4 regions of the Bradyrhizobium sp. Mp19 genome follow, and region 1 is predicted to be linked to each of the others. Evidence: predicted binding sites of a transcription regulator. Region 1 holds the regulator's gene; each other region holds the start of a gene.
The links. Region 1 encodes LexA, which represses DNA repair genes until DNA is damaged. Its sites were predicted from a motif close to TGTTCNNNNTGTGTTCNG; they were not measured.
Positions count from the first base shown of each region.

Region 1 (3,687 bases):
TGATGCCGGCCGGCCTGCTGGGGCTCCTCGCCATGCCGTTCGGCTTCGACGGCGTGTTCTGGGCGATCATGGGCCTTGGCATCGACTGGATGATCCTGGTGACGCAATGGGTCGCCGCACTCCCGGGCGCGGTCGGCCGCATGGCGGCGTTCGGCATCGGGCCGCTGATCGCAGCGAGTGCCGGCATCATCCTGCTCGGGCTGCTGCGCACGCCGCTGCGTTGGTCTGGCGCCGTGCTGCTGGTGATGGCCTCGGTTTGGGCGCTCAGGGTGCCGCAGCCGGACGTGCTGATCTCCGGTGACGGCCGCAACGTCGCGGTGCGTGGCGGTGACGGGCGGCTGCATTTGATGCACAGCGCCAAGGATGCGTTCCTGGTCAAGGAGTGGTTGGCGGCGGACGCCGACGCGCGGACCGCCACCGATGCGTCGCTCGGCGAGGGCGTCTCCTGCGATGCCGGCGGCTGCGTGACCCGGGGACCTGGCGGCGCCTTCGTCGCACTCGCGACCCGGCCAGAGGCGCTGGCGGACGACTGCGAGCGCGCAGGCCTGATCGTGACGGCGCGGCCGGCGCCGCAGGGCTGCGGGGCATCGGTAATCGATGCCGAGCGGCTGCGCCGCCACGGCGCGCTGGTGCTGCGACGGATCAGCGACGGCTACGCCGTCGATGCGGTGAAGCCCGGCGGGATCGACCGGCCGTGGTCGCCGGCGGTTCCGGGCGACGGCGAGAGCGAGACGACGCTGCGCGCGCCGGCCGCCGCGCCGCGGCCCGCCGTGGACGCGACGCCGGCCGAGACCGATCTGCAGGGCGATGATTAGCGGTGGTCCGGTGAGGGGCCGCTCGGCAGCTCGAACAGGCCGAGATGGTATTCGTCGGAATCGGGGCCGGCGTCGGGCTTCTTGACGAGGGTAAAGGAAGCCTCGGGAAATTGCTCCCAGACTTTCAGGTCGTCGGCCGTCACCGTCAGCCAACCGAACCGGAACATGTAGCGGCCCGGTTCCGTGACGCGTCCAGCCTTTTGCCATGTGACCTTATCGACCACCGCGCACGTCCTCCGTGCCCGATGATGCGCCAAGGCGCCGGCCGACGCAAACCTCCTCCTGCGCCCCGGAAGCGGGAGTCCGGGGTCGCCCGAAATTGCTTAGGTCATCCGCCGCCGAACAGCTCATTCCGCGGCGACGATGCGCTCAACCCAAGAACAGCGTTGCGAATGCGGAGGGCCGCCGCTCCACAACCTTCGGCTTCTGCTCGACCGGCGGATGCAGCGCCGGCAATTGCAGCACGCTGACGCGCTGTCCCTCGACCAGCTGGGTCACCAGCACATGGCTGCCGTCGGGGAATTCGACCGCATCATGATGCCGATCGGGCACGTCGGGCTCGACTTCGTTGAACACGCCGACGCGATAGTTCAGCGTCTTGGTCCAGATCCAGCGGCTGTCGTAGCGAACGTTCTCGGCGAAAGCGAGCTCGGTGCCCGGCAGCATGCAGACCGCGACAGTGGGATCGTTCTCCGAAGCAAAGCCGCGGGTCGACGTGCCGCGGAACGTCGTCGTGATCAGCGTCTCTCCGACAATGGCGGGGCGCGATGCCACGGCGTGCAGACTATAGTCACACATCGGATGGCTCCTCATTTCGAGGTAGCGACCCGTGCCTCTCCTTGAGGCATTAGGGCCTCTACCAGAGTGGACGATAGCGAACGAGCTTCTGCTCGTTTCTGGGCGATTGTACGACTGGTCCGAGACCGCCTCCGATCACAAACACGCGACGCTGCGCGAGAGGTATCGGAGCGCATCGGGCAGGCCGTACGCTACACTATCATGCAAGGAACGATCCGACGTGTTGCTCGTTCCCGGCCGCCGCAAGTATTTGCAATTCAGTATTTGCGATAAAGGCCGATCAGCTTGCCCTGGATGCGGACCCGGTTCGGCGGCAGGATGCGCACTTCATAGGCGGTGTTGGCCGGCTCGAGCGCGATCGATGCGCCGCGGCGGCGGAAGCGCTTCAGGGTGGCTTCCTCCTCGTCGATCAGCGCCACCACGATGTCGCCGGTATTGGCGACGTCGTTGCGCTGGATCAGCGCCATGTCGCCGTCGAGGATGCCGGCATCGACCATCGAGTCGCCGCGCACTTCGAGTGCATAGTGCTCGCCGGCGCCGAGCATGTCGGGCGGCACGCTGATGGTGTGGCTGCGGGTCTGCAGCGCCTCGATCGGCGTACCGGCGGCGATCCGGCCCATCACGGGGACCGCGACCGGACGGTTGCCGTCGTCCTCGGCGATCGGCGGCGTGCTGGCGCGCCGGCCGAGGGTGCCTTCGATGACGCTGGGCGTGAAGCCGCGGCGGCCGTTGCCGCCGCCGGCCGAGAGTTCGGGCAGCTTGATGACCTCTATGGCGCGGGCGCGGTTCGGCAGGCGGCGGATGAAGCCGCGCTCCTCCAGCGCAGTGATCAGGCGGTGGATACCGGACTTCGAGCGCAGGTCGAGCGCATCCTTCATCTCGTCGAAGGAGGGCGGTACGCCGGCCTCTTTCAGACGTTCATTGATGAAACGCAGAAGTTCGTACTGTTTGCGCGTGAGCATCTCGAGTATTCCCCCGGTTGATAGCGTCGTTCGATTCCGAGACTCTTCTGGTGGGGCCTGCAGGCGGGGCCTGACCTCAGGAGCATGTGCTCGTTGCACCTGCTTCCACGCGGCTTCCCGATTGTAGACACCAGTACTCGAAACAAATCATGAACGGACACTATATGTTCGATATGTGTTCCGCAACCACTTAATTTCCGGTGAACGGATCAGGCAACGCACAAGCGGCGGGGCGCAAAAACCCTATTCGGGCAGTGTCAGGATCTCGCATTCGCTGCCTTTGACGGCCGCAGCCGCGAACGGCGGACGCACGAGAAGTGCCCGTGCCGCAGCGAGATTCCCGAGCAGCGACGAGTCCTGCTGCGTCACCGGCATTGCGATCAGCGTCCCGTCCTCGCGCGCTTCGAGACGTGCACGCAGATAGTCCTCGCGCTGGTCGTTGGCGGCGAGGTCGCGGCCGAGCAGGGCGCTCGTGCGGCGATGATGGATCACTTTCCGGCCGTTCAGCGCCCGAATCAACGGCACCAGGAACAGGAAGGCGCAGACATAGGACGACACCGGATTGCCGGGCAGGCCGATCACCCGCATCGCGCCGAGCCGGCCATGCATCATCGGCTTGCCGGGCCGCATCGCAATCCGCCAGAACGTCATGTCGACGCCCTCGGCCTCCAGCGACCGCTTGACGAGATCGTGGTCGCCGACCGAGGCGCCGCCTGTCGTGATGAGGACGTCGGCGCCGGCCTCGCGCGCCCGGCGAATGCCGGCCGTGGTCGCCTCCACCGTGTCGGCGGCAACGCCGAGGTCGATGGTCTCGGCGCCCTCGGCGCGCGCCAGCGCCCGCAGCGCGTAGCCGTTGGAATAGACGATCTGGCCGGGGCCGGGTTGCGAGCCCGGCATCACCAGCTCGTCGCCGGTCGCCAGCACCGCGACCTTCGGGCGGCGGCGCACCGCAAGTTCCGGATAGTTCATGGCGGCCGCCAGCGACAGCGCGCGGTCGGACAGGCGGCTGCCGCCGCTGAGCAGCACCTCGCCGGCACGGAAGTCGACCCCGGCCGGGCGGATGTGCCGCCCGACGCTGGCGGCCTCCGTGATCGTGATGTGGTCGCCGTCGA
Region 1 covers NZ_JASAUT010000053.1:49,914-53,600, forward strand. The annotation lists gene QJT82_RS36160 (ComEC/Rec2 family competence protein) at 1-815, shown strand, start outside; gene QJT82_RS36165 (hypothetical protein) at 812-1,039, opposite strand; gene QJT82_RS36170 (hypothetical protein) at 1,185-1,613, opposite strand; gene lexA (transcriptional repressor LexA) at 1,871-2,575, opposite strand; gene glp (gephyrin-like molybdotransferase Glp) at 2,819-3,687, opposite strand, start outside.

Region 2 (3,687 bases), on a different contig from region 1:
AGCGGCCGATCTCGCCTCCGTCGTTCACGCCGCGGCCATCGTGGCCTACACCTCGAGCGGCACCACGGCCGCACGCGTCGCGCGCAAGCGGCCGAGCCGCCCGATCCTCGCCATCACCCCAAGCCGCGAAGTGTCGCGTCGCCTGTGCCTGCTTTGGGGCGCTCACAGCGTGCTTTCCGGCGACGTTCAGAGCTATGAGGAGATGGTCGAGCGCGCAACTGCATTCGCGCATGCAGAGCAGTTTGCATCGAGCCGCGATCTGCTGGTCGTTGTTGCCGGCATTCCCTTTGGACAAGCGGGAACGACCAACAATCTACGGGTCGTATCGCTGCCCTGAGAGAACCGTCGGCCCGAGCGATTGCATCATCAGCGCTCCGCGCGGCATGGTGCGAGCGATGGTCGCACGCCTCCCGATCGCCTAGGTCAGCATCGAGATGATCGACTGAAGCTGATCGGATGCTGAGGTCACGAGCCCGTCGAACGATGTCTGGCCGTGAGCTGCGGCTCGCAGGATGCATTCCGCAACAGCGGCCTTGAGACCGAACACGGATTGATCCGCCGGCACGCTTGTCATGACCGCATCCAACGCATCGCGCATCGTCTGGATCAGTTCGGCGCTGTGCTTCATGGCTGTCCCTCCGCAGGCTCAAAATAAGCCGGCGGTGCGGGGTCGCCACTCACAAGCGCGCGATTCCAAATTGCCTTTTCTTAATGCAGTGACAGGTACGTGAACCAGCGAGCGCTAGAGCTCTCTCTCGGCAAGCTTGCGAAACGCATCGGGCACCGAATGAACCACCTCCAGCGCGGCTGAACCATATCCGATCGCCTCCCAGCCAAAGCGCTCGCGGATCTTGTCGATCGCACGGTCCGCCGCCCAGCGGGCCATCCCTGTCGGGCTTCCAGGGCGAAGCGCTTCATCCGCCAGTCCGAGTGGAAGCTCCAGCGCAAGATCCCAATGCTCCTCGAGATGCGACACCGAGATCGCCAACAGCGAGATGACCTTCTCGCCGGGATGGTCGGCAAGGGCAGCGCGCACCAGATTCTCGGCGAGCCGGGCCAGGACGATGGTCGTGCACACCGGCGCATCGAGCGTCATCGAGCGCGTCACCGACTTCAGGTCGGCGAAGCGGACGCGCACCGTCACGGTTCGTCCAGGCCGTGACTTCGCCCGAAGCCGCGTGGCGACGCGGTCGGCGAGATGGAGCAACGTTGGCCGGATGACTTGCTCGATCGCAGGCTTTCGGCCGAGTGCCGATTGTGCTCCTGCCGATCGCGCGCGCCGGTGTGGCTTGAGCTGTCGCGGATCGCGATTCCAGGCCAGCGCGGCGAGTTTCTCGCCCGCTGCCGGACCGAGCAAGTGCATCAGCGACCGTTCCGACAGTTTGGCGAGCTGACCGATCGTCGCAACGCCGATCGCGTCCAACCGGGTCCTGGTGACCGGCCCTACCCCCCACATCAACTCAACCGGCAGTTCGTGAAGAAAGCTTAGCTCGGCGGTGGGATCAACGACGACAAGTCCGTCGGGCTTTGCGACCTGCGAGGCGATCTTCGCCAGATGCTTGGTGCGGGCGACGCCGACCGAGATCGGAAGGCCGAGCTCGGTGCGCACGCGCCACCGGATCGACGCGGCTATCTCGGCAGGCGTTCCGAACAGGTGCGTGCAGCCGGCAACATCCGCAAACGCCTCGTCGATCGAAATTCGCTCGACCAGCGGCGTGAAGTCGCCGATCACCTTGATGGCCGCGTCGCCCAGCCGCTGGTAATCGCTGAAATGGCCGCCGACGAAAACGAGCTGCGGGCACAGTTGGCGCGCTTCTCGCCCCGACATGCCGCCATGCACCCCGAAGGCCTTGGCCTCATAGGACGCCGCCAGCACAACCCCGCCCCCGACGGCGATCGGCTTGCCGCGCAGCGACGGCTCGAGCAGTTGCTCGACCGATGCGTAAAATGCATCGAGGTCCGCATGAAGGATGGTGGCTGCGGCTGCCATCTCGACCCGTTCATCCCTGACCTGACCGAAGCCGCCCGTCCCCGGACGTGAAAATTGACAATAGAACAAAATAGGAACATTCTGGAATCGAGTCAATCCAGCACGCGTCGTCGCGGCCGCTGGCGCCGCGAACGAGTGAGGTCGTCAACGCGCGCCGCCACTGCGCGCGTGCCGCGCTAGGGAGTCTGCCGGCTCTTCCTTCAGCCGGCCTCGCCCCATCGCCACCGATCTCGGCCTGCGGGAGATCGAAGCGGGAGTTGCTGCGAGGCATCAAACGCGAGGCACATCAGCGGATCGTTCGGGGTGCATGACGGCGGCTTCTGCGATGGACGACCGCACGCAGCTTGCGCGTATTGCCGCACCGGCTCACTCATCAGCCGGCCGACTTTGCCGCGTGAGGCTTTTTCGGCTAGATATTTTGCAATGACCGACCAATCTCATCAGGTGGACTTCCAAGCTGCGGCCCACCTTTACAAATGGCCTTCGCTCAACAACGCGAGGCGAGAGGATCGCGCGCCCTATATGGTCGTCAACGGAACGCTCGACCAATGCATTCGGGATTTCATGGGCAAGCCCGAGAAGACGCGACATCTTTACGAGATCCGGACCAAGTCGCAGCCTCCCCTCGTCCCCGACGTGCTGTCACCCGAGCATGTGATCGAGCTCTCCAGGCTTCGCGAGTTTCTCTGAGGCGCGCAGCGAACGCGATCCCGACGCGTCGCGTTTGCGGGCCGACTTATCCATCTGTCGTAGGTCTGGTGCCGGATTGTTTGCCCCTTGGGGAGCCGGTACACTTGCTCGACTCCCTGACTGACCGACGTCCGTGCCGGCATGATTGATCCGCTTCGACCCCGCTGAGGCTTGCACGTCGCCTGACGGGAGAGGAACGGCCGCACCGCCGGTTGATCGGGCATCGCGAGGCGCCGCATGAGGTTCAATCTGGCGATCCTGAGTGTGCTGGCCGCAAGGCCCGGGGAGCGGATCGCGATCGACGAGGTCAGCCGCGAGGTCAAGCGCATGATCGCGGCCGGCGATGAAGCCGCGCAGTCGAAGCGGCCGTCCGAGCTTGGCGACGCCGACGTCTTCCAATCGGGATGGGCATCGATCAACGATGCGGGCCTGCAGATCACCGATTCGGGGCTCTCGTTGTGGCGCTCGCTTGAAGCCTCGCGCATCGAACAAGGCCTCAATGAACAGGAAACGGAACGATTGAACGCTGTTGCATCCGACACGCGCCATCCAGGTGCGGACACCGCGATCGACCAACCCGACGGCGTTGATCTCGAGCTCCCCGGCATGACGCCCGATGACCGCGACGACCGCCAGCCATCCGGCGAGGGCCGTTCGACCACGGCTCCCGACATCCCCTCGGGGGACTCTCCGATCATCCCTGCGCCTGCATTCGGCTCGTTTCAAGAGACGAACCGAACGGCTTCGCGGCTATCCGGTCTGGTCAGCTTGCTCGGCACGATCAAGCCCAAATTCGCCGCCGCGCGGCGACGGCGATCCGCGGAGGATGTCAGGGATCGTCGTGCCGATCGTCGAGGCGGATTGACGGGGCTGGCGGTGGCGTGCCTCAGCCTGATCTCGGTCGTCGCTTGCGTTGCCGCCGCGATCGCGCTTGGTCAGCTCTCTTCGCTGAAGTCGGACATTGCCGTCTTGCGACGGGAAATCGCGCCGCTGCGGGAACGCCTCGC
Region 2 covers NZ_JASAUT010000001.1:398,602-402,288, reverse strand. The annotation lists gene pyk (pyruvate kinase) at 1-337, shown strand, start outside; gene QJT82_RS01790 (hypothetical protein) at 419-628, opposite strand; gene dinB (DNA polymerase IV) at 743-1,990, opposite strand; gene QJT82_RS01780 (hypothetical protein) at 2,414-2,680, shown strand; gene QJT82_RS01775 (hypothetical protein) at 2,918-3,687, shown strand, end outside.
Region 2: the regulator LexA is predicted to act here: its motif matches at 2,052-2,069, upstream of dinB (DNA polymerase IV).

Region 3 (3,687 bases), on a different contig from region 1:
TAGAGAGAAGCAGCAAATCGGCCGGGAAGCGCAGCCATTCTGATCACCCCGCACTCATGCCCTGCGCGCCGCCGAGCAGCTTCACGTTGAGCCGGCCGCCGTCGAACAGCATCTCGTTCAGCGCTCCGTCGATGTCGTCAGCGGTGACATCCTGGCCTCCCTCGCGGGCGATGCTGGCCTGCGCGATGCGGCGCATCAGCTCCTTGATGAAGGCGGCGCTGACGCCGGCGGTGCGCTGCACCGCTTCGTCGACGATCGGCTGCTCCAGCGGCAGGCCTTTGCCGTACAGCCGGATCAGCTTGCCGCGTCCGGTCTCGTCGGGCAGCGGCACCTCGATGGCCTGGTCGATGCGGCCGGGCCGGCCGGCCAGCGCGCCTTCCAGCTCTTCCGGCCGATTGGTGGTCAGCACGAACAGGATGTCGCAATCCTCCTTCAGGCCGTCCATCTCGTTAAGCAGCTTGTTGAGCAGGGATTCCTCGCACGGTCCGCCCATGTCCTCGCGGTCGCGTGCGATCAGATCGACATCCTCGATCACGACCATGGTCGGCTGCAGCAGCCGGGCAAGACTCATATAGGCGCCCAGAAGGCCGACCTGCTCGGCGGTGATGATCAGCGTTGTGTGGTTTGGCAGGTTGGTGGCGAGATAGCGGATGGTGTGGGTCTTGCCGGTGCCGGGCGGGCCGTAGAGCAGGATGCCCTTGCGGGTCGACTGGCCGAGCCCGCGCAACAGATCGCGGCTCCCGACAAAACCGAGCACGTTGCGGTCGAGCAGCCGCAGCGTCCGGTCCGGCAGGATCACGTCATCGCGAGCGACCGTCGGCAGGCGATGCACGGTCAAGCCACGCGAACGTCCGCGATAGTTGGCGCCATCCTCCAGCGACAGGATCTTGCCGCGATAGGATCGCGCTGCATGCACGGCGGCCTCCAACTCGGAGAAGGTGCGCTGCACGAAAGCATTGCCGGTCGCCCCGGCGGGCAACGCAAGCTCGATTCGCAGCGACGGCTCGTGATTATATTCGCGATGGAACGTCAGCAGCACGGCGTAGCGCAGCTCGCCGGTTCGGCACAGCCACAGTCCATTGGCAAGGCATTTCACCGGCTCGGCCTCGCCGATATCGACGTCGCGATATTGCGGCGGCGCGATCGCCGGCGCATTGCGGCCGGCCTTCATCAGCGCCGCGAAGTCGAGCGTCTCGTAGCGATATTCCTCATGGATGCCGAAGAAATGGATTGGATCGGTGAGCAGCTTGTCGATCGCGACCTGAACGTCGGCGCGCATGTGGCCCGGAAACTGTCGCGCCCGTGTCACGATCAGGTTGCGCGGCACGCCGGCGAAATGCCAGTCGAGCGCAACGTAAGCGGACCGAAACGTCTCGCCCGGCAATTCTTCCGAGCTGCGGCGTGCAGCGAGCAGGCATTCGCTGCACAGCGACGCAGTTGTACCGGGGATCAGAATCTCCGTCACGGCCCTCGGGGCTTCGCAGAGATCGCAGGGCCGGCTGGCGTCGGCGGACTCGGTGGTGATCATCAACGGCTGACCGTTCGAGCGGATCAGCCATTTCGCCGAGTTGAAGATTGCCCGTGCCACCGGTCCCGGATAGGGGCCGCACGGAACGGCGCCCTTGGCCTCGATCAAGGCAGCGGATGCGATGGCTTCCTGCTCGGATTTCCCGAACACGGTGCGCAACAAATCCTGCACGAATTCCAGCGGGGTCTCGTCGTCGTCGTGAATGAAGAGCCGCACCGGACCGTCGTCGCTAAACACGTCGTGCATGAGACCCCCGAAACGCAATTGGGAACAAAAGAACAAAGTAAGAACATCACGGCGGCTCCTGCGCGTCAAGCGAAAGATTCTGCCGTCTCATCCCTGACGTGTAGTGAGCCGATCGGCCGGGAACGTGCACTGGAAGTGTAAACGCGGCTCAACGCCTGTGACGATTATGTTGCGGCAAATGCCAAGAGATGGCCGTCACAGCGGCAAACTTCCGACACACCATCGGGGCGAAAAGGAGTATCCGACATGGCGCGAGCGCGAGAGCAGATTCCTCCCAAGGGTTTGCGGTCGCGCAGTTATTTTATGAGGCCCTCGTGTCGCACAAACTTCGCCTTGCGCTGCTTCTCGTCTTCACTTTGTTCGTCTCTCCCGCGTTCGCGCAGCCGGCCGCCAAGCCGGCGCCGCCGCAACCCGTTGCCAGCGACGCGCTGACGCCCGAGCAGGCCAAGCGCGCGCTCGACACGCTGCAGGACGACAAGAAGCGTGGCGAGATCATCAACACGCTGCGCGCCATCGCCAATGCCTCGCCGCAGGCGGCGGCGCAGCCGGCGCCCGAGCAGCCGCAGTCATCGATCCCGCTCACCGCCGACAGCCTCGGTGCGCAGCTGTTGCTGATGGTGTCCGAGCAGGTCGGTGAGATGTCGCGCGAGGTCGCCGACGTCGCGCGCACGCTGACGCATTTCCCGGCGTTCTATTACTGGTTCGTGCGCACCGCCAATGATCCGGTCGCCTATGGCCTCTTGATCGATATCGCCTGGAAGCTGGCGCTGGTGTTCGGCTGCGCGCTGGCCGCCGAATGGGTGGTGTTCCGCCTGATCAAGCGGCCGGTCGCGTTCCTGGAAGCGCGGCTGCCGCAGACCGCGCGCATGCCGGTGCAGACGCTCGCCAGCGTCGATCCGCCGTCGTCGGTTGCCGACGTCACGCCGGCGCCCGAGCTGCAGCGGCGCCGGCTCAGCCTGGCGCGGGCCTGGCAGTCGCTGGTCCGGCTGCCCTTCGTGCTTGGGCGCCTTTTGCTCGAATTGCTGCCGGTCGTCGTGTTCGGCGGCATCGCCACCGCGCTGCTCGGCACCGAGATCGGCGATCAATCGACCACGCGGCTCGTGATCCTGGCCGTCGTCAACGCCTATGTGTTCTCGCGCGTCTTGATCTGCGCGGTGCGCGCGCTGGCGGGGCCGTTCGGCCTGTTCCGCGTCCGTGCCGAGACCGCGGCCTATATCGAAATCTGGGCCCGGCGGATCGTTGCCGTCGGCGTCTCGGGTATCGCCTTTGCCAATGTCGCGCTGCTGCTCGGGCTGCATCGCGCCGGCTATGCCGCGCTGATCCGGCTCGTGATGCTGGTGGTGCATCTCTTCGTTGTCGTCATCATCCTGCAGTGCCGCCGCCAGGTCGCCGACGTCATCCGCGCGCCGGCCGACCGCACCGGCCTTGCGGCGCGGACGCGCAACCGGCTCGCGGCGCTCTGGCATGTGCTGGCGATCGCGCTCGACCTCGCGCTGTGGGCGGTGTGGGCGCTCAACATCCGCAACGGCTATTCGCTGCTGCTGCAATATTTCGTCGGCACCATCGCGGTGCTCCTGGTTACCCGCCTCGTCACCATGGTGGTGCTGAGCCTGATCGATCGCGGCTTCCGCATCAGCCCGGAGCTGATCCAGCGCTTCCCCGGGCTCGAGACCCGCGCCAACCGCTATCTGCCGCTGCTGCGCAAGGTGGTCACGGCGGTGATCGCCTTCATTGGCTTCGTCGCGCTGCTCGAGGTCTGGGGCGTCGACGCCATCGTCTGGTTCTATGGCGGCCAGATCGGAAGCCGCCTGATCTCGGCGCTGGTGACGATCGGCATTGCCGCGCTGGCCGCGGCCGTGATCTGGGAAGTCGCCAACGCGCTGATGGACCGGCAGATCGACACCCTGTCGCGC
Region 3 covers NZ_JASAUT010000034.1:35,494-39,180, forward strand. The annotation lists gene QJT82_RS29830 (ATP-dependent Clp protease adaptor ClpS) at 44-1,774, opposite strand; gene QJT82_RS29835 (mechanosensitive ion channel domain-containing protein) at 2,089-3,687, shown strand, end outside.
Region 3: the regulator LexA is predicted to act here: its motif matches at 1,803-1,820, upstream of QJT82_RS29830 (ATP-dependent Clp protease adaptor ClpS).

Region 4 (3,687 bases), on a different contig from region 1:
GAAGCCGATCGGGGAGTTGGGGGACTGATAATGAAGAAGTTTTTGCTCGGTACGGTTGCTCTGATTGCGTTCGCTGCGCCTGCCGCGGCCGCCGACCTCGCTGCGCGCCCCTACACCAAGGCGCCGCCGCCCGTGGTTGCCCCGATCTATGACTGGACCGGTTTCTACATCGGCGCCAACGGCGGCTGGGGCTCGAGCCACAATTGCTGGGACCAGCTCCCGGCCGGCATCTTCCTCGCCGCGGACGGTTGCCATGACGCAACGGGCGGCGTCGCTGGTGGCCAGATCGGCTATCGCTGGCAGGCCGGCGCCTGGGTGTTCGGCCTTGAAGCGCAGGGCGACTGGGCTGACCTGAAGGGCAGCAACGGCAGCGCGATCTTCCCGGGCCTGTTCACCAACCAGTCCAAGATCGACGCGTTCGGCCTGTTCACCGGCCAGATCGGTTATGCCGTCAACAACGTGCTGCTCTACGCCAAGGGCGGCGCGGCGCTGACCGACAACCGCTTCAACACCTACTTCACCCCGACCGGCGTGCTGGTCGGCAGCGCAAGCGACACCCGCTGGGGCGGCACCGTCGGCGCCGGCATCGAAGTTGGCTTCGCGCCGAACTGGACCGCGGGCATCGAATACGACCACCTGTTCATGCAGGACAAGACCTACAACCTGATCGCCCCCAACGGCACGCTGAACAGCACCATCCGTGATCGCCAAGACGTCGACCTCGTCACCGTCCGCGTGAACTACAAGTGGGGTGGCCCGGTCGTTGCGCGCTACTGAACGCGCGAAGCCGATTGATCCAGACGAAAGGCCGGCCTCGCGCCGGCCTTTTTGTTTGTGCGCCGGCTTTTCGTTGCGTGTGCGCGTGCGCCTCACCGCGGCCGTTTTCGGTGCGTTGTGGTTTCGCGGATACACAACTTCCGGCATTTCTCTGTAGAAGCACCGGCACGTCACGCGACACTGCTGTGACGCTCTCTTCAAAAGTTTGAAGGGACAACAAGAAAATGGGCAAGAAAAACGGGACTCGGACTTTGAAAATGAGGACTGTTTTGCTGGCATCGGCCGGCATGCTTGTACTGAACGCTTTTGCACCGGCGATGGCCGCCGACATGGCGGCTCGCGCCCCCTACGTGAAGGCTCCGCCGCCGGCCGCGATCTACAACTGGACCGGCTTCTACGTCGGTGGCTTCGGCGGCTACGCCAGCGAGAACTCCGGCACCCCGAGCATGGAAGGCGGCTTCGGCGGCGGCACCATCGGCTACAACTGGCAGGCCGGCAACATCGTGTACGGCCTCGAGGTCGACGCTGCAGGCGCTGACATCGACGCGTCGGTCTCCGCCCTTGGCGTCACGGCCCGCAGCAAGATCGACTCGCTCGGCACCGTGCGCGGCCGCCTCGGCTTCGCCGTCGACAAGGTGCTGTTCTATGGCACCGGCGGCTACGCCTGGGCCAACAACGAGGTCAGCGTCACCGCGCTCGGCGTGACCGCCTCGCAGAGCAACTTCCACTCCGGCTGGACCGTCGGCGCCGGCGTCGAGGCGTTCATCGCCCCGCAGTGGTCGATCAAGGGCGAATACCTGTATCGCAGCCTCGACAGCGAGAACTATTTCGGCGTGCCGTCCGGTACGCTCGAACTGCACAGCGCCCAGTTCGGCGTGAACTATCACTTCGGCGGCCCGATCGTCGCCAAGTACTGATCCAGGTACTAAGCGAATTGCTGACCGCCATTCGCGGTCAGATCGCACCGAAAGGCCGGCCTCGCGCCGGCCTTTTTGCGTAAGAGCGTTTCGAGCGAAGTGGATTCCGGTTCGCGTCAAGAAAACGCGTCAAAGCAGGAATCTGGAGCCCCCGTTCCGATTCTATCGGAACGGGAAGGCTCTAGAGGAACCGGCGCTGCTGACGGCTGCTGCCATCAGGCAAACTATCCGTTGATGGACGCGACTCAGCACTGGAAATTGTCGACCGTTCTTCCTACGTTCCAGTCTTCACACCCCATCGGCGCAAGGTCCCGGCATCACCGGCGATGCGCGCCCAAAAGGCGCCCAAGCATGCGCCCGGAACTGTCGCTATGGATGAAGTGCTCAAGGCGAAGCGCCAACAGAACGCCGGCTCCTCATCGCGCGCCATCACGATCCGTGGCGCGCGCGAACACAATCTGAAGAACATCGACGTCGAGATTCCCCGCGACAAGCTCGTGGTGTTCACCGGCCTGTCTGGCTCCGGCAAGTCGTCGCTCGCGTTCGACACCATCTATGCCGAGGGCCAGCGCCGCTACGTCGAATCGCTGTCGGCCTATGCGCGCCAGTTCCTCGAGATGATGCAGAAACCGGATGTTGACCAGATCGACGGCCTGTCGCCGGCGATCTCGATCGAGCAGAAGACCACATCGAAGAACCCGCGCTCGACCGTCGGCACCGTCACCGAGATCTACGACTACATGCGCCTGCTGTGGGCCCGCGTCGGCGTGCCCTATTCGCCGGCCACCGGCCTGCCGATCGAGAGCCAGATCGTCTCGCAGATGGTCGACCGCGTGCTGGCGCTGCCGGAAGGCACCCGCCTCTACCTGCTGGCGCCGGTCGTGCGCGGCCGCAAGGGCGAGTACAAGAAGGAGCTCGCCGAGTATCTCAAGAAGGGCTTTCAGCGCGTCAAGATCGACGGCACCTTCTACGAACTGTCCGAGGCGCCCGCGCTCGACAAGAAATTCCCGCACGACATCGACGTCGTGGTCGACCGCATCGTGGTGCGTCCCGACCTCGCGCAGCGCCTCGCGGAAAGCTTTGAGACTGCGCTGAAGCTCGCCGAGGGCCTCGCCGTGATCGAATACGCCGATGCGCCGGCGGCGGCCGCCCAGGACGACAAGAAAGAGGACAAGAAGAAGACCGCGAAGATCCATGACAAGAGCGGGCCCGAGCGCATCCTGTTCTCGGAGAAGTTCGCCTGTCCGGTCTCCGGCTTCACGATCCCCGAGATCGAGCCGCGCCTGTTCTCGTTCAACAACCCCTATGGTGCCTGCCCGGCCTGCGGCGGCCTCGGCGTCGAGCAGCATATCGACGAGGATCTGGTCATCCCCGACAAGGAGCTGACCTTGCGCAAGGGCGCGATCGCGCCCTGGGCGAAATCGTCCTCGCCCTATTACATCCAGACCCTGACCGCGCTCGGCAAGCACTACAAGTTCACGCTCGACACCAAGTGGAAGGACCTGACCAAGAAGGTCCAGAACGCGCTGCTGCACGGCTCCGGCGACGACGAGATCAAGTTCTCCTATGAGGACGGCGTCCGCTCCTACGACACCAAGAAGCCGTTCGAGGGCGTCATCACCAACATCAACCGCCGCTACCGCGAGACCGAGAGCGAGTGGGCGCGTGAGGAGCTCGGCAAGTATTTCTCCGACGTACCCTGCGCCGGCTGCAACGGCCACCGGCTGAAGCCTGAGGCGCTGTGCGTCAAGATCGGCGGCAAGCACATCGGCGAGATCTCGGAGCTCTCGGTGAAGCGCGCCGGCGAATGGTTCGAGACGGTGCCGGAGGCGCTGAACGCGCAGCAGAACGAGATCGCGACACGCATCCTGAAGGAGATCCGCGAGCGCCTGACCTTCCTGCTCGACGTCGGCCTGAACTACCTGACGCTGTCGCGCTCGTCCGGCACGCTGTCCGGCGGCGAGAGCCAGCGCATCCGCCTCGCCTCGCAGAT
Region 4 covers NZ_JASAUT010000013.1:18,119-21,805, reverse strand. The annotation lists gene QJT82_RS16940 (outer membrane beta-barrel protein) at 31-777, shown strand; gene QJT82_RS16935 (outer membrane beta-barrel protein) at 1,035-1,694, shown strand; gene uvrA (excinuclease ABC subunit UvrA) at 2,066-3,687, shown strand, end outside.
Region 4: the regulator LexA is predicted to act here: its motif matches at 1,961-1,978, upstream of uvrA (excinuclease ABC subunit UvrA).